One region of the Desulfosporosinus meridiei DSM 13257 genome, then DNA from elsewhere that is predicted to be linked to it. Evidence: riboswitches for the same ligand, from Rfam matches in the RefSeq annotation. Region 1 holds a riboswitch; each other region holds the start of a gene.
The links. A riboswitch is a leader RNA that binds a small molecule or an ion and turns the genes downstream of it on or off. The one in region 1 is predicted to bind molybdenum cofactor.
Positions count from the first base shown of each region.

Region 2: it holds a riboswitch for molybdenum cofactor, as region 1 does, so the genes downstream of both, modB (molybdate ABC transporter permease subunit) here and moaA (GTP 3',8-cyclase MoaA) in region 1, are expected to answer to the same signal.
Region 3: it holds a riboswitch for molybdenum cofactor, as region 1 does, so the genes downstream of both, DESMER_RS02085 (XdhC family protein) here and moaA (GTP 3',8-cyclase MoaA) in region 1, are expected to answer to the same signal.

Region 1 covers NC_018515.1:740,907-747,973, reverse strand. The annotation lists gene DESMER_RS03465 (NYN domain-containing protein) at 1-466, opposite strand, end outside; gene DESMER_RS03460 (DMT family transporter) at 660-1,592, shown strand; gene mog (molybdopterin adenylyltransferase) at 1,695-2,207, opposite strand; gene DESMER_RS03450 (MOSC domain-containing protein) at 2,207-2,641, opposite strand; gene moaC (cyclic pyranopterin monophosphate synthase MoaC) at 2,770-3,243, opposite strand; gene moaA (GTP 3',8-cyclase MoaA) at 3,247-4,218, opposite strand; molybdenum cofactor riboswitch at 4,294-4,423, opposite strand; gene fdhD (formate dehydrogenase accessory sulfurtransferase FdhD) at 4,598-5,398, shown strand; gene mobA (molybdenum cofactor guanylyltransferase) at 5,395-6,042, opposite strand; gene DESMER_RS03425 (glutaredoxin family protein) at 6,020-6,253, opposite strand; gene fdhF (formate dehydrogenase subunit alpha) at 6,454-7,067, opposite strand, start outside.
Region 2 covers NC_018515.1:439,540-446,606, forward strand. The annotation lists gene DESMER_RS02035 (DUF2935 domain-containing protein) at 56-868, opposite strand; gene DESMER_RS02040 (NapC/NirT family cytochrome c) at 1,159-1,623, shown strand; gene DESMER_RS02045 (helix-turn-helix transcriptional regulator) at 1,722-2,675, opposite strand; gene modA (molybdate ABC transporter substrate-binding protein) at 2,897-3,709, shown strand; gene modB (molybdate ABC transporter permease subunit) at 3,797-4,489, shown strand; gene DESMER_RS02060 (ATP-binding cassette domain-containing protein) at 4,482-5,171, shown strand; molybdenum cofactor riboswitch at 5,165-5,299, shown strand; gene modB (molybdate ABC transporter permease subunit) at 5,427-6,113, shown strand; gene DESMER_RS02070 (sulfate/molybdate ABC transporter ATP-binding protein) at 6,115-7,067, shown strand, end outside.
Region 3 covers NC_018515.1:446,865-451,197, forward strand. The annotation lists gene modA (molybdate ABC transporter substrate-binding protein) at 1-732, shown strand, start outside; gene modD (ModD protein) at 798-1,652, shown strand; molybdenum cofactor riboswitch at 1,687-1,816, shown strand; gene DESMER_RS02085 (XdhC family protein) at 1,987-3,078, shown strand; gene DESMER_RS02090 (hypothetical protein) at 3,155-3,421, shown strand; gene DESMER_RS02095 (NADH-quinone oxidoreductase subunit G) at 3,520-4,333, shown strand, end outside.

The sequences.
Region 1 (7,067 bases):
CATCTTCTTCACAATAGGGCTGCAAAGCATGATGAACACTTCCAGAAACCCCAATCACTTTAACATCTTTACCCCAGGCTCTGATTTTCCTTAGTAATGAAAGAAAGTCTCCATCTCCTGTCAGTAATAAAAACATATCGAACGTGGAAGCTCTTGTCAGCAAGATTTCTTGTGCTTCAAGCATTAGCTCCAGATCTGCCGCATTACGGCGAATTTCAGTACTTGAATAATTATTTTTCCCATAAACATGCCTTGTAAAAACATTGGTTTTCTCAAAGCTTGTTTGGGTTCTCCAAAATTCTTCACGATCAAAGTTAGCGTATAGATAAATTGCCATTAAATAAATATCATTACGATCTGTATAAAGTTGTAAGAACTGAACTAACTGTTCCGGTGATAAGTCATACCCTCGGTCTAATAGACTAGTCCATATATTCTCATAATCCACAAAAGCTATGGCTTTCAAAATTGATCACCTCACCAGCCACTTTCTCCTATACTCTACTTTACGTAAATCCTTGGACAGACGTGACAAGCTTTGGTATCAATCCTAGTTGTTAGCAAAATCCTAAAAAGTCTAGTTTAGACCACAGGAGATTTTATGACAATGACGAACAATAACTAAAATTACATTCTGTCAGTACCGGGGGGAACAACGTTTGAAAACTTTAAGTGCAAAGGGAACAGGATTTATTTTCGGGATTTTTTCCGCCATTTTTTGGGGCACTAATGGAACTTTTTGTACATTAATGTCTAACCTTGGCATCAATACTACAAGTATCGCAATTCTCGCCCCTTCCTTTAATCTGGTCTTTTTCTCTACTCTGTTAGCTATTACTAATAAATCCGGTTTTAAAATTCCGATAAAATTCTTTGCCTTGTTATTGTTTGCCGGACTCATCTCAGCTATTACTAATACTGCATTCGTGAAGTCTGTTAATTATTTCCCGGTTGGAGTAGTTTCAACGTTAATCTTTTGCAACATATTTGTGATCATGATTATTTCGAGAATCGTATTTAAAAGCCCCATAACTCTAAAAAAAATCGGCGCTGCCATTTCTGCAATTTTCGGTATTTGTCTAGTTTTAGATGTCTTCAGCCAAGGTTTCAATCTAAACCTAAATGGAGTTATCTGGGTAATTCTAACCATACTGACATGGTCGATACTTATGACTCTTGAGAAATATTTATTAGATCAAGGAATCGATGAAAATGCAATACTGATGTATATTGCTTTATTTGCCGTAATAATCTTGTCTATTTCCAATCCACCTATAGCTCAAGTCAAAAATATTATTCAGATAGGCAATCAGACTAACGGCTATGCATTATTATTGATCTTAGGCTTTGGACTAATACCCCAAATAGGCTGTTATTCCTTATATATGAAAGGCTTGAAATACATCGAACCAAGCTACATGCAAATAATGTATTCTCTCGACCCTGTTGTTGCCAGTATTCTAGGTTTCTTGGTATTTAATCAGACAATGAAGCTTAGCAATATTTTAGGAATCTGCGTTATTATTGGAGTTGTAATCTATATTCAAATTGCGGAAAATCTGATGCCAGACAGAACGCAGGTTGTAATCTAAATTGAATTATTTAAGGTTAGATAAGTAATAGTTTATTGCAAAACAATAGAGAGATTGACATCCGTGCCAATCTCTCTATTGTTTTGGGTTCAGCCTCTATTTTTATTGATTTTGGGTTGCTTGAGATGTCGATGCACATTCACTAGCTTCTCCTTTGAGAATTTGAATCCCATGAGGTATCGCCGGTGCGATAGCAGCAAAACACTCACGCACTGCCTTAGGGCTACCTGGCATATTAATAATCAAGGTTCTCTTCCTAAGGGCTGCAATAGCCCTGCTTAACATGGCCTTTGGCGTTACCTTAAGGCTTTCCATGCGCATCACCTCAGCAATGCCAGGAACCATACGATCAGCTACAGCTAGAGTAGCTTCCGGTGTTACATCTCGAATCGAGAATCCTGTTCCACCCGTCGTGAGAATCAAATCCAAGTTGAGCTCATCTGCCCATTGGCACATGGTTGCTTCTAATTGTGCTTGGTCATCGGGAAGCACTATATACTCTACAACTTCGCCATCAATTTCCTGAACGAGCTTGCTGAGGGTAGGGCCTGAGAGATCCTCCCTTTCTCCACGCGATCCTTTATCACTGGCTGTGATTATTCCAACACGAAGCATTACTCGATCACCTCAATAATGTCTCCAACTCGAACTACTCCACCCTCCAGGAGACGAATAAAGATTCCTTCTTTAGGCATGACACAATCCCCTGCCTGATGATATATCGCACATTTTGTATGACATTCCTTACCAATTTGAGTGACTTCCCCTATGCTGGTGGCCCCAATTTTCAGCTTTGTTCCAACTGGCAGTGTAAATAGTTCTATCCCCTCAGTTGTTAAGTTCTCTGCAAAATCTCCAGGCTTCACCTTCAACCCTTTATCCTGCATTGTCTTTATGCTCTCCATGGCTAGCAGACTAACCATACGATGCCAATCTCCTCCATGCGCATCACCTTCAAGCCCAAAATTGACCTTTAAGATTCCTTCACCTACATTTTTTTTTCGCATTCCTTTTCGTTCACTTGTACAAACAGCTACAATTTTTCCCACTATAAAGCCCCCTCAACAAAATTGTTATATTGGAAACTTACGCATCTGGAGCTCTACTTCATATGCGTTGCTTGAACTAGGCATGTCTTACTTGCAATTTCTCCACCTATAATGCAAGCGATTGGCAGTTAGCCATGTATATAATGCCCGCTTTTCCCGCCTATCTTCTCCGCCAAATAAATATCTTTAATCATCATACTTTTATCAATAGCTTTGCACATATCATAGATGGTCAAGGCCGCCACACTTACAGCTGTCAATGCCTCCATTTCAACCCCGGTTTTGCCATGAACTTTCACACTTGCCTCGATGTCTATTTCACCAGGCTCCACAAATTTAAAACTAAGTTTAGCACCGGTAATCGCCAATGGATGGCACATAGGAATCAACTGGGATGTCTGCTTGGCAGCCATAATTCCAGCAACTTGAGCCACTCCCAAAACATCTCCTTTAGCAATTAAACCTGAGCGGATTCTCTCCAATGTCTCTGGCTTCATAAGTATCTTTCCCTGAGCAACGGCAACTCGTGCTGTCTCAGCTTTATCACTGACATCCACCATACGAGCGCGGCCTTCCTCATCAAAATGTGTTAAATCCTCCACTATTCACCCTCCGATCTGAGACATTACGCGTGTATCTTGCCACGCTTCGTTGTTCATATGATGCTCTGCTGGTTTATGCCATACAGCCTGAGCAAACAATTTCATAACTTCCTGGTCGGAGATACCTGACCGCAAAACTTCTCGAAAATCGACTTCATGCTTGCTGTGGAGGCATGGTCTTAATTTTCCATCCGCAGTTAAGCGCACCCGATTGCAGGTATTGCAAAAATGGCGACTTAAGGCACTAATAAAGCCTATACTTCCCTTATAACCATTGGGTCGAAAATACTCTGCAGGTCCTCCGCCGGGAATGTCCTTAATGGGAATATCATCCTCAAGTCCCAGAAGCTCCTTCATTTCTTGAATTGAGACAAAATCTGACCTATGCTCGGAGCTGACTCCAATCGGCATAAGCTCGATGAATCGAACGTGAAGCGGATATTCCTTAGCTAGGGTAAGAAAGCTCGGCAACTCATCTGTATTAAATCCCCGTACAACCACCACATTAATTTTAACTGGATTGAGGCCCGCCTCAAGGGAACGAAAAATCCCTTGAATAACTTTTGAAACGTCACCACCACGCGTGTTTTCGTAAAAACGATCTCGATCCATGGTATCCAAGCTAATATTTATGCGCTGAACCCCTGCCGACTTTATATCAAAAGCCATTTCCGGAAGTAACAATCCGTTAGTTGTTAGCATAAGATCATCTACTCCCGGTAGTTGAGCACTTTCCCGCAAAAAACCTAAAATACCCTTGCGAACTAAAGGTTCACCGCCTGTAACTCGAAAGCGCCGGAAGCCTAATTGTGTACTTATCCTCATTAATCTTAAAATTTCTTCGAAGGAAAGAATAGAGTCATGAGGCAACCATTGAACTCCTTCAGCCGGCATGCAATATTGACACCGAAGATTACAACGATCTGTGATAGAAATTCTGAGATATTCAATTCGTCTAAGATATTGATCTTGCATTATGACTCCTCTTCTCAGATTATTATTTTTAAACAACAAAAAAACCCACGGTCTGCAAACAACCGTGGGTTTAATTCCACCTGTCGACAGACTCCTTTCCAACAGGAGATATTACAGTTTCCCATAATACCCGAGTGCCTATGACACTTGTCTGGTCACCATTGCAGATGCTTTAGGTAACTCAGCTTCGGAGTAATTCAATTGTTTTTTCTTAAAGTTATAATTCGCCATTTAAAGCCAATTTCCTTTTTTAGATCTTCTTTAAATAGCTCGCTTTTTATGATTTAATTATTTTCTATTTATTATTCTATCGAAAAAACATTTAGGTTTCTTTAATAATATTGTACACTATAAGAAAGGCTATGTCCAAGGAGGATTTATGACAAATGAAACCGTTACCCATACCATTCTTAAAGCCAACGGTGAATTATTAGAATGGCTAGATGATACAGTTGTTCGAGAAATTCCCCTAACCGTTCACTATAACAGGGAGGAAATAGCAACACTATTGTGCTCTCCTTCTCAAATCGAAGAGCTTACCCTTGGTTTTTTATTTAATGAGGGATTTATCCAAGTTCCCGAGGACGTATACGAAATACGACAAGATCCTGCGAACTTCATGATTTGGGTCGAAGGCAGGCCCTGCGTTTTACAAAAAGAGCTAATGAGTAAACGATACGTTTCAGCTTGTTGTGGTAAAAGCAGAGCGTCCTTTTGCTTTGCCAATGATGCCCTGATGGTTAAACCAATAACCTCGAACTATCGTATCTCTCTTCAAGAAGCTTATAGTTACGCAAAATTCCTACAGTCATATCTCCCCCTCTTTGCAAAAACCGGAGGTATCCATAGCGGCGGAATAGGTTACCAAGGAAAAGTCCTTATGACAAGTTATGATATCGGCAGACATAATGTTTTTGATAAACTAAGTGGGGAAGCCTTTCGCAAAAGATTAAATCTTGAAAACCATGTAGTATTTTTCAGTGGTCGAGTTGCCTCTGAAATACTACTTAAGGTTGCCAAAATGAAAGCACCTATCCTTATTGCTCGAGGTGCTCCAACGGATATGGCTCTCGCGCAAGCAACTGCTCTGAATATTACAGTTCTAGGCTTTGCCAGGGAACAACGGGTAAATATTTATACTTGCAGCGAACGTATCATTTGTAACTCTAATGAATTCTAAATGGGGGTTATGGTCTTATTGATATAAGACCATTCTTCTGGTGTGTTTACGTTGCAAAACGCATTCGTTAAATCAGTAAAACAACCACTCATTTCCTTTTCATCAACATACTTAGCTGAACATGCTGAATAGAAATCAATAATCTTCAGGCGGCCTGCCTCAAGATTATTTTTTATTGCACTCAGACAACGCCGATGATAAAAAGCATGCAATGGATGAAGGCCAGACTGAAGTTTTGGGACGACTAAATCATAATCCGAACTCCACTTTGCTAAAAAACGAATAAGTTCTATTTCCAAAAACGGCATATCACAGGCAACAAAAAATACGACATCATGCTTTGCTGCTTTAAGACCTTGATAGAGCCCCTCCAAGGGGCCTCGACCTATAACCTCATCTCGAATAACCGGTAACTCATACTGGGCAAAGAGTTCGGGCTGATTACTACTGATTAACACCTCTGGAAATAAAGCCTTCAAGACCTTAAGACTTCGTTCAGCCAATGACTGTCCTTCTATCTCAAGAAACGCCTTATCCTTTTTCATCCGTGAGCTTTTTCCACCCGCTAATAAAACCCCGGTTGCCTGCAACCTAGGAACTTGTATTTCGGATTTTGGAGTACTAATTTCTAAAGACCTCCTCATATTCAGCTAACGAAAAACGAGTCAAGATTCGTTTGCCTACAATGGTTACCGGAACTCCAATCGAATTTGTCATATTCCGCAATTCTTTAAAATTCTTCGGAATCAGGATATTCTTTTCTGAAAACATAATTCCTCTGCCCGTGAGGAATCGTTTAGCCCGTGCGCAATATGGGCAAAGGGGTAATGTATACATTACTATTTCTTGTTTCAAAAATCCTCACTTCCCCAATCATTCATTCTACCCTCAATGTACCATATTCAAACTTCTAAGTCACGTGTTGTGGGGACGGTCCTTTTAACACACTATAGTGTGTTAAAAGGACCGTCCCCACAACACGCACAACACGCACACAACACGGGGGGCCGATGCTCTACGAACTGAGTTCGTAAAGCATCGGCCCCTTTTGGATCTTAGCTAACCTTGGAAATTTTTACACCACATACTTTATACTCATAGGTTTTGGTAACTTTATCATAGGCACCATTGGTCAGGACATTGGTTGGTGAATCAAAATAGTGAAGTGTCATGAAGACCATGCCTTCTGGGACTCTCTCAGTTACTTTAACTTTAGTTTTCAGCTCACCACGGCGTGATGCTACTTGGACTACTTCTCCATCTTCAATTCCCAGTTTCTTAGCGTCTGAAGGATTAACCTCAGCAAGCTCTTCAGGAGAATGGATGCCTAATGAAGGGGAGTGTTGGGTGAAAACATTATAGTGAGAGAGTTTACGTCCGGTATTGAGCAAGAAAGGATATTCCTCATCGGGCAATTCAGCAGGCAACTGATTTTCTACGGCCATAAAGAGTCCTTTGCCCCGGTTAAACTTCCCTTCATGCAGGAACTTGGTTCCTGGGTGCTCCGCATGGGGTACAGGCCATTGCAGGCCTTGTGTTCCTAAGCGCTCATGGGTTATACCAGCAAATTGTGGTGCGAGCTTTGAAATTTCCTGCATGACATCTGCAGAAGATTCATAGTTGAAGGGGTAACCCATACGAGTAGCCAGCTCACAAATGATCTCCCCAT
Region 2 (7,067 bases), 300 kb from region 1:
GAGTTGTAAAGACTCGATTACTACTCCTTGTCTGTAATTTTATGGCTTATGGTTGTCAGAGCTTTTCCGAGATTCTCGGCTTTCCCGGGTCGCAGGGAGGACTCTTAACATCGGAAACACAGGAAAGTTTTATTAAATAGTAGCATTCCTCTCGCAGCATGTGATCTGGTATTAAAGGGTCAATGATACCTAACGCAGTATTACTAAGGAGCATTTCTTGCAGCTGTATCAAAAATTGATTAAACTGTTGGATCTGGCTTGCTGCTTCATGATTGAACTCAGCTAACTCTGGAAAATTCTTTAATGATCTCGCAAGGCCAACCATTTCAATAGCTTTCTGATAAGACGATTCAAAATCTCTAGTAAATCGCTGACCTTGCATTCGTAAGGATTTTTCGACAGCGTCGAGAGTGGTTGCAATTGAGTTAGCATGTCCGATGGCATCAAGCAGCCACAACAAATGATAGTGAGTAGGATGGAGTAACGGAACATCTTCCCCCTTGAGCAGAAAGCCTAACACTAATAGATACTCTTCTAGCTCATTGACCATATGGCTTATAAATGAAGGAGGGAGAGATAATCCGATTTGACCTGTGAGATGTCTCTGAATCAAATGCAATTTAAACTCTTTTAATTGTTGAACTCGCTGCCAAATAAGTTGATTGATACTACTTAGTTCCTCCCTATTTAAATTCTGCCGGGTTTGAGTGAGTAAATTATCAAATTCCTGAATAAAGTAAAGTGCCCGGCTGATTTCCTCCTTTTCTGAAGGGCTTAAGGCTTTATAGATGAAACGGGAATGATCCCCAAGAACCTGTAACCAAAAACGGTGCTCATATAAAGCAGATGTGATATAGCCAGAGCTCATGGAAAAACCTCCTCTTTAACCATTGCTAGTTAATGATATTCGCCCATAAATGAGTTATACCATGAGATAAGCAATACCCTGCGTCGATTGTTCAATGGAAATAGGGCTTGGTCAAATTGTTTTTGACCAAGCCCTATTTCTTAATCAATTGGGATTTTTCGGGAAGTATGGAAATTGTCGCCTGACCTATCTGTAGACGAAGCTTATTGAAAAATATCTTAATCATTGTATGGTTACTTAAGAAATGAGAATCCTAATTCATAAGTTGATAAAGAAAAAGGTGATTATTAATGAAATCTGCCAATAAGGGCTTAATGCTTACTGGACTTGTAGTAATAGTACTATTATATACAGTTTATAGAGTAAGCTATTCTTGGTTTGGTAATCCATTGACATGTCTAAGATGTCATGAAGTGGAACCCTATGCAGTGTCATGGAAAAAGTCCCCTCACAGCAGTGTGGACTGCCGGTCATGCCATGAAAATAGAGGAATTTTTCGTAGAATGGATTTCACTGCTCGTGGTGTTAGAGATATTGGAATACATATTAAGGGTGACTACTCATTCCCAATGAAAGCCGTGGTTTATGAGTCGAATTGTATTACTTGCCATTTAGGTGATTTTAAGCCGGAATTAGAGGCACCTCCCATGCCTAAAGGGCATGCCAAACATATTAAGAATGGTGTAGGCTGCAACAATTGCCATAGAGATACGGGGCATAAGAATGGCCTTATGGTAGACGAGAGGTTTGAATAGTCACAACGGAAAATGATAGTAATTTAGAAACCAGTAGATCATGGAGCAAGACTTTCGCGTTCGGAGATTAGGATTGAAGAGACATCGTAAAATTTTTACTAGACTTCTGCGATGATCTCACCCATTTGAGATATGTCATACCCTCCAATTCCCTGTACTTCATTTCGAAATGCGGAGGATCTTAAGATGCTGATTAATGCCTGGAAATGTGGGCGTTCCACATCTTCCAAGCGCATTACTAAATCATAGCGTTCTTTATGAAGGGGGATAAAATCAAGATTAGCAAATTGCATAGCAACCTTTTCAATCCCCAAACCAACGTCTGCTTCACCGCGGGCAACTTTGCTGGCGACGGCCAAGTGGGTTAACTCTTCTTCTCCGTAGCCAAGAATGTCTTGGCGCTTAATTCCCGAGATCCTCAGTTGTTCATCTAACAATACTCTTGCCCCTGAGCCTCTTTCTCTGTTTACATAACGAACTTCAGGTTTGACTAAGTCTCCCCAAGTGGTTATGTTTTTGGGATTTCCCTTAGCAACATAGAATCCTTCCATTCGATAGACTAAGTTAATGACACAGGTTTGGTGACCAGGCATTAGTCTTCGTACATACGGGGTGTTGTATTCGTTAGTATCGCTATCCCATAAATGGGCAGTGACAACGTTGGCCAACCCGCGATATAAGGCCATCAGCCCATCAATACTACCGATATAGCGGCGTAAGAAGTGAACCTGGGGAAATTGCTTCTCTAAATACCGGGTCAAAATGTCCAAAACAATATCTTGGCCGCAGATAACTAAGCTTTCGTCACTGGTTAAACGATGGCGATGAACTAATTCCTCGTTAATGGCTGAGGGGTCTAGAGGAGGGGTAGATGTGCTTAGGCCCTTAGATTTTTGCTTATAAGCCTCAAGATCAGCACCCTCTACACGGACTTTACGACCAATGCGATAAGCAGTAAGCTCACCTCTTTTGATCAGCTCATATACTGTAAATTTCGAAATCTTTAAGATCTTGGCAATTTCTTCGGGCGTATAGGAAATATCAGTGGACATAGCTAAGCTCCTGTCTCTTATAAGTATGCAAATGTACTGTATACTTTGCTGAATGTACTTGCTAATGTATTATAACACATAGTATAATGTCAGTGTAATTCAGTCTTGTTAGGTTTTGTTTGTTTATGAATGGTTGTAGAAGTTATTATTGACCAACATTAGCTAATACAACCTAACATGAATGGAGTAGTCGAGAAAAAGTGCTTGAGGAGGAGTGGAAAGTGAAAAAAATATCATGGTTATTAGTATTAAGTTTTAGTTTGTTGATCATCTTATCTAGTGTAGGTTGTAATGCGAATAATCCCGCCCAATCGCCAGAAAAAACTACTCAGGTAGAATCTACAGAAATCATGGTATCGGCTGCGGCAAGTCTGCAAAATTCGCTAACTGAACTGCAAAAGGACTATGCTCAGAAAAAACCCGAAGTGAAGCTTACTTTTAACTTTGGAAGTTCAGGAACTCTCCAACAACAGATTGAACAGGGTGCACCGGCTGATCTTTTTATTTCTGCAGGTAAATCTCAAATGGATGCTTTGGGGCAAAAAAATTTGCTGGTTAAAGAAAGCAGAATTGATTTACTGGGGAATGACTTAGTTCTTGTTACAGGAAAGCAAAACAACAAGGTAACCTCGCTAGCAGACCTGGCTAAAGCTGATGTAGGGAAAATTAGTATCGGCACTCCTGAGTCTGTGCCTGCCGGAAAATATGCGCAGGAAGCTTTGACAAGCCTCAAGCTTTGGGAGCAATTAACGCCTAAGTTTGTCTTGGCTAAGGATGTAACCCAAGTCTTAAATTATGTCGAAACAGGCAACGTGGACGCGGGCCTGGTATACCAATCCGATGCTCAGGGCTCAGATAAGGTGAAAGTTGTTATGGCTCTTCCTGAGAGCAGCCACAAGCCTATTGTTTACCCTGCGGCAATTATCTCAGCTACCAAAAATCAACAAGCTGCAGAAGAGTTTTTAAAGTACTTACAGAGTTCGGATGCTCAGAAAATCTTTACCCAATACGGATTTAAGTCGATAGCAAAGTAAAGTTGTTCAGGGGATCGCCTTCCTGAAGAACTTACCCATAATTATTAAGCAGGAGCCCTGAAAACTGGACGAAGTGCGGTGAGCCTTATGGATTTTAGCTTTATTCCAATTATCTTGTCCCTAAAAGTTGCCTTCGCAGCCGTTATCATTGTAACTTGTACTTCCATACCACTAGCTGGTTTGATGGCCAAGAGGGAGTTTCTGGGCAAGGATGTCGTCGAGTCAATTATTACCTTACCTTTGGTATTACCGCCCTCGGTTATTGGTTTTATGCTGCTTTTTGTTTTTGGCAAGAATGGTCCTCTGGGAAAGCTGTTAGAACAATGGTTCCACACCAGAATAGTCTTTACCTTGGCAGGAGCTGTTGTTGCGGCTGCCGTTGTCGCTTTGCCGTTAATGTATCAATCAGTGAAGGTAGCAATGGAGAATGTGGACCCCAACCTTGAAAAGGCTGCCCGTACATTGGGGGCAAAGGAGCTAAGAATATTCTTCACTATCACTCTGCCTTTGGCTTGGAATGGAATTGTGGCAGGCTTGGTATTAGCCTTCGCCCGATCTCTGGGCGAATTTGGAGCAACGTTGATGATTGCTGGGAATATCCCGGGTAAGACTCAAACAATGCCGTTGGCTATCTACTTTGCCAATGAATCAGGAGATACAAGGCAAGCAAGTATATTGGTTATCATTATGACAGTGTTTAGTTTTATGGTGATTTATGGGCTAAACCGTTGGGGGAAAGGCTCTCAGAAGGATAGGAAAGGGGGCGGGGATCATGCTTAAGGCACATTTTGAAAAAAAGTTGCCCTCTTTTGATCTGGAAGCAGACATTTCTTTGAGTAACGGAATCCTTGCTTTGGTCGGTCCCTCCGGGGCTGGCAAAACCACGATCCTGCAGTGCATCGCGGGCCTGCAGACCCCTTCTCAAGGCGAGATTAAGATCAATGATAAAGCCGTTTTCTCTACTGAAGAGGGCATAAATGTTCCTATCAGAAATCGGCGTATAGGGTATGTTTTTCAGGACTATGCTCTCTTTCCCCACATGACTGTTGAAAAGAATGTAATGTACGGTATGCCCAAAAAGGATAATAGCCCTAACAAGGTTTTAACCGTTTCCAATGTATTAGAAATGCTGAAGATTGAACATCTCCGGCAGCGCTATCCCAACCAGATTTCTGGGGGGGAAAAACAAAGAGTGGCTTTAGCTCGTGCCTTAATGACTGAGCCAGAACTCTTACTACTGGATGAGCCACTTTCAGCACTTGATCAGGACACGCGAAGAACGCTTCAACAAGAACTGCTTAGGCTGCAAGCCCAATGGCAGATTCCCTTCATTTTAGTCACCCATGATCCACAGGAAGCAGAAATGCTTGGAGATCAGATTATTAAGCTGGATCGGGGTAAGCAAGAGACGATTAAGATGTCAGATAAGTTAAATGAAACAAGTCTTAGGAAAATTAAATAGTAAATCTCCGAGCCAGTCTGACCTAAGGATCAAAGTCTACGGTCGCTGGACAGGACTTTAGATCCTCAGGGTATTCTTGGAAACAGGTATGCCTTCACTTTTTGAAAAGGAGTACAGGTGTAATGCTAGGCTACTAGTTTACTCAGGGCTCCCTTTTCGGGGAGCCCTATTGTTTTGCCTCTATGCTAAGGCCAGGATTTCTAACCTATTAACTATGACTAACTCTGTAAGGGGGTTAATGTGTCTTTTGATTTGATGGAGATTGACTTTGTTCCGCTAATTATATCTTTAAGAGCTGCAACCATGGCCACTATTGTTACTTTCTTTTTAGGTATTGCTGCAGCGTGTTTTGTTTCAGGGTATCGGGGAAAATTTAAGGGATTGATTGACGGTGTCCTTACTCTTCCCTTGGTATTGCCACCAACTGTTTTAGGCTTTTTGTTGCTTGTTTTGTTTGGTAAGAATGGGCCCCTTGGAAAATTTCTCACAGCCATTGGAACGACGGTCATATTCTCTTGGCAGGCTACTGTTATTGCAGCCTCAGTCGTGGCCTTTCCTTTAATGTATCGAACAGTAAGAAGTTCTTTTGAACAGATTGATCAAAATATTATTTATGCTGCACGCACACTAGGTGTCTCGGAGTGGAAGATATTCTGGAAGATTACAATTCCGCTCTCTTGGCCGGGAGTTGCCGCAGGAATGGTCTTGGCCTTTGCACGAGCTCTGGGAGATTTTGGTGCCACACTGATGATAGGGGGCAACATACCGGGTAAAACATTGACCATCCCTGCGGCTATCTTCTTTGCTGCCGAAAGTGGAGATATGAATAAGGCTTTACTCTGGGTGATACTAATCTTTATTATTTCACTGATTGTTATGACGTTAATGAACTATTGGACGGATTACCAGCGTAAGTTAATAATTTCAGCAGGCAGGAAATAGCATGGAACTATTGGTAGATATTCGAAAAAAGCTTCTAGGGTTTGAGCTGGATGTGAGTTTTGAAGCGAGTAAGAATATTCTTGGACTTTTAGGCGCTTCAGGCTCAGGTAAAAGTATGACCTTGCGCTGCATCGCGGGAATTGATACTCCTGATCAGGGCAGAATTGTCCTTAACGGCAGGACATTATTTGACTCTAAGAAAGGAATAAATCTCCCCTGTCGCAAGCGGAAACTTGGATATTTGTTTCAAAACTACGCTTTATTCCCTAATATGACGGTGGAGGAGAACATTGGCTTTGGAATTGGAGATAAAAACAGGGAGGACAGATTGGCAATTATCAGTGAAAAGGTGAAGTTGATTCAACTGGAAGGCTTAGAAAAACGCTACCCCAATCAGCTTTCCGGAGGACAGCAGCAGCGAGTTGCTTTAGCCAGGGCTTTAGCGGTTGAGCCCGAGGCGCTGCTCTTGGATGAGCCCTTTTCAGCCCTGGATGATTATCTAAGAGGCCAGGTGGTTAACCAATTGACAGATAATTTAGCGGATTATCAAGGAGTTACTCTGTTTGTGACCCATAACATGGACGAAGTTTATAGGATTTGTGATCAGTTAGTGGTGCTGTCAATGGGGAAAATTGAAGCTAAAGGGGGAAAAGAGGAAGTCTTCAAGTGTCCCCCTTCCCTTGTAGCAGCCCAGTTAACTGGTTGTAAGAATTTTTCTCAAGCAAAATACATATCACCCTTTGAATTAGATGCCCTTGAATGGGGGATACGCCTAAAGACCAAGGGTACAATTCCAAAGCAAATCAAACATGTAGGTGTTCATGCCCATATGCTCGAAATTGCCCGAGACGAAAAAGAGGATAATGTCTTCAGGTGTTGGCTGAAATTTGCCAGCGAGACCCCATCTCGTACGATAGTATATCTAGTTACAGAAAGGGATCATCAAAAGCAGAA
Region 3 (4,333 bases), 300 kb from region 1:
ACTCCAAAAACTGAGGGCAGTCAAACTGAGCAAGTTAAACCTATCGAACTCTTAGTATCCACTGCGCCAAGCTTGAAAGGTTCGCTTGAAGAAATCAAGGGGCTCTATACAGCGAAGAATGCTCAAGTCAAACTGGTTTACAATTATGGACCATCGGGATCACTTCAAAACCAAATTGAACAAGGCGCCGCTGCGGACATCTTTATCTCTCAGGGCAAACCGCAAATGGATGCCTTAGAGCAAAAAGGGCTGATTAAGCAAGGGACTAGGATAAATCTATTGGGAGACGAGCTAGTGCTGGTTGTTAATAAGAACAATACTAGGATTAAGAGTTTTGAAGATCTAACAAACGAAGAGGTCAAGAAAATAGGGATTGGTGAAGCAGAATCAGTTCCTGCGGCCAAAACAACAAAGGAAACCCTAGAGACCCTGAAATTATGGGACAAGTTACAACCAAAGTTTGTGATCGGTAAGGATTTAATGCAAATAATGACTTATGTGGAAACGGAGAATGCTGAGGCAGGTTTTGTTTGGGATACTATAGCGATCACCTCAGATAAGGTTAGGATTGTAGCGCCTGCTCCAGCTAACTCGCATAAGCCAGTGACCTTGCCGGCGGCAGTAGTTGCATCCTCTAAAAACGGTGATGAAGCCTCAAAGTTTTTAGAATACCTGCAGAGTGATGAAGCGATGAAGATCTTTGAGAAAAATGGATTTATCAGGGGGGAATAAGCTAGACCCGTTCGTTCTTTTGTGGTGTTAGGTGTGGTTACAACAGTAAAATTGGAGGTGTAAGGATGCTTTATATTAGCGATGAGACTATTGAGAGATGGATCAAAGAGGATGTTCCGTATATTGATTTGACAACCTTGACACTTGGCATAGGTGGAATGAAGGGAAGAATTTCGTTTAAGGCCAGGGAATTTACGGTTTTATCCGGGGTTGAGGAGGTATTAAGGATTTTTCGTAAACTGGGAGTAACCGAGCTGCAGTCCTTACCATCAGGTACTATCGTCAATCCAGGAGATACCTTTATAATAGCTGAAGGTTTGGCAGAAAACCTGCACATGGCCTGGAAAGTATCTCTGAATATTCTTGAATACTGTTCAGGTATTGCCACTAGAACAAAAAGGATGGTAGATAAAGCCAAGGCAATAGACCCGCATTCCACCGTCGTTGCTACCAGAAAATCATTTCCAGGCACCAAGGAGCTCTCCATCAAATCGATTATTGCTGGAGGTGCTTATCCTCATCGTTTAGGTCTATCTGAAACTATCTTAATTTTCAAGCAGCATGTCAATTTTCTGGGAGATATCCATAATCTGGCCGAGATGATTAAGGTAATCAAAGGAAAGGCCTGTGAAAAGAAAATTATCGTAGAGGTAGAAAGCATTGAGGATGCTCGCCTCTTAATCGAATCGGGTGTTGATGGATTACAATTTGATAAAGTCCCGGCCAAGGATCTAAGGATCATCGTCGCTGAAATTCACAACCTTAACCCTAATATTACGCTGCTGGGAGCGGGTGGGATTAATGAAGGGAATATTGAAGAGTATGCTCGAACAGGTATCGATGGGATTGTAACAACTTCCATGTATTTTGGTAAACCCTCTGATATTGGAGTGACGATGGAGAATATCCAAACTCCTTGATTCACTGAAGCAGAGAAGTATTTGTAAAAACTTTATAATTTACTATCTCCGAGCCGAACCACCTAAAGAGTAAATTATGGTATTTCGGCCAGGGTTTTAGCCCTCGGGCATGTCTGGAAACGGATCTGCCTTCACTATTGAAAAGGAGGTGGCGGGCCTGCAAAGGGTATATTTTGTGTGGGCTCCACTCTCTATGAGTGGAGCTATTTTTATAGATAAGATTCAGTTGAAGAACATATTGACAGAAAAGGATATCCAGGAAGTCATGAGATCCTAATTAACCGGGATTTGCTATATTGAGAAAAGAGAGGCAGGGGTTAGGGGGCAAGGTTTTATGGATAAAGATGTTTTTCTGGGGCTAGTAAGGGTATTTGACCAAAGCCTGGAGGCGGCCTTGATAACTGTGACCAGTGCCCTCGGATCGACTCCTTGCAAACCTGGGGCTAAGATGTTGGTCTACATTGACGGCACTACGACTGGTACCCTCGGCGGTGGATGCGGTGAGGATGAGGCCAGGCAGGAAGCTTTCAAGGTTATTGCGACACACACTTCAAAGATCTATTATCTAAATATGATTGCAGATGATATTCAAGAAGAGGGAATGGTTTGTGGGGGTATCATGGGTTTATTCATAGATTATTTAGGTTTTCAAAACCCCTTAAAGCAAATAAATCTTAATAAGCACTATCTCTCAGCTTTAATGAGCGACAATCCCACACTTGTAACTGTAATCGAAGCACTCGACGAACAGTTAATCGGAAAAAAGCTATTTACCAGAAGTACCGGGGATGCATTAGGGGATCTAGGCTCGGAGAAATTGAACAAAGCTGCCCTAGAGAAAGCTATGGCAGGTGGGGAAAAATTACATCCGCAGTTAATTAGTATGGATTCTGAGTTTGAGATATGTGAGCCTTCCCTGTCGAAGGCTTGCTTGCGGTTATTTATTGAGCCTCCAACAACTACTCTGCATCTGGTGATTGTAGGGGCAGGTTATATCGCCCAACCACTGGTGGCTATGGCTAAAGTTCTGGGGTACCAGGTGACAGTTTTAGATGACCGCCCAGCACTTGCTAATTCTGCCCGCCTTTGCTTGGCGGATAGGATTATTTGTGATGATCTTGAACGCGGATTAGATACTCTAAGTATCAATCCACAGACGTTCATTGTGCTTGTTACCAGAGGAACTTATTCTGACAAGGTATGTCTTCGGAAAGTGATTAACCAACCAACCAGGTATATTGGAATGACTGGCAGTTATAGAAAGGTCAAAGCCCTAAAAGCAGAGTTGGAGAAAGAAGGAATCCAGAGCGAGTCATTACAAAAATTGTATTCTCCGATTGGTTTGAAAATAAGAGCTGAGACTCCGGCAGAAATTGCTGTAGGTATTCTTGGTCAGGTAATAAAAGTACAGAAGCAGTTGGCCTGAGAAAAGCAGATAAATTGACAAATCTTAAACATTCTTATAACGAGATCAAACTAAATATCTAAGGAGGACTTCGTTGATGCAAGAACCAGCCGATTCAGTATTTAAGCTCAAGCCCGAAGGCCAAGGGTTATCACTTGTTGTTATAAATTATGATACGCAGAAAATAGTAGAATTCACGGATTTTATCATGGTAGGATTTTCAGATGAAAGGGAATATGTAGCAAATAACTGCACCCTTCAACAGGTAGCTCAAGGTCTATCAAGACTTCATGACCTCTACGACGAGCTTGTTGCTGAGGTTCAAGCCAGAGATAAGCCTAAACTTAGGATGCTTGCGAAATAGTCATGTAAAAAATAGAAATAAGCCGATATGTAACAAGCTCAAAAAAGAGTTTTAATGATGTAGTAAAATAAACAATTTATAGTTAAGGAGTGAAACACATGGAGAGCCTTACTTTAACCATCGACGGACGAAAAGTCAGTGTCCCGAAAGGTACAACTGTACTTGAGGCCTGTCGCCTGAATAATATTCCAATTCCTACCTTGTGTCATGACCCAGCGCTTACTCCCTCCGGCGCTTGCCGCTTATGTGTTGTTCAAATCGAAGGAATGCGTAATCTTTCTCCATCTTGTGCTATTCAAGCAGCTGAAGGCATGAAGGTAGAAACGCAGAATCCAAAAGTTAGGAATGCACGTAAAACAATTCTTAATCTGTTGGTCGCCAATCATCCCTTAGACTGCATGACCTGTCAAAAGCTGGGGGAATGTTCATTGGCAGACTATGCCTATGAATATGGTGTAAACGGAAAAGTTTACAATGGGGAAAAACGCCGGCTTCCCATTGATGATACAAACCCATATATCTTAAGAGATCTCAACAAATGCATATTATGCGGAAAATGTGTTGCTACTTGTGAGGAAGTAGCGGAACGCAGTGTAATTAGTTTTGCAAATCGTGGATTTGAGACTAAGATTTCAACTTTTATGGACACCGACTTAAAGGATTCGGCTTGTGTTTATTGCAATAGATGCGTAGCAATCTGTCCAGTGGGAGCTCTTGTGGATAAGAGTATGGTAGGTAAAGGCAGAGTGTGGGAGTTTACGACAGAAGAAGTAACCTGTACATTTTGCGATTACGGCTGTAAATTTGTTATTAACTCAAAACATGGCAAAGTTGTTGGGGTTATAGCAAAATCGGCTGCCAATGGCCGACCGCTTTGTCTTAAAGGGCGTATGGGCGCTGATTTTAGTTATA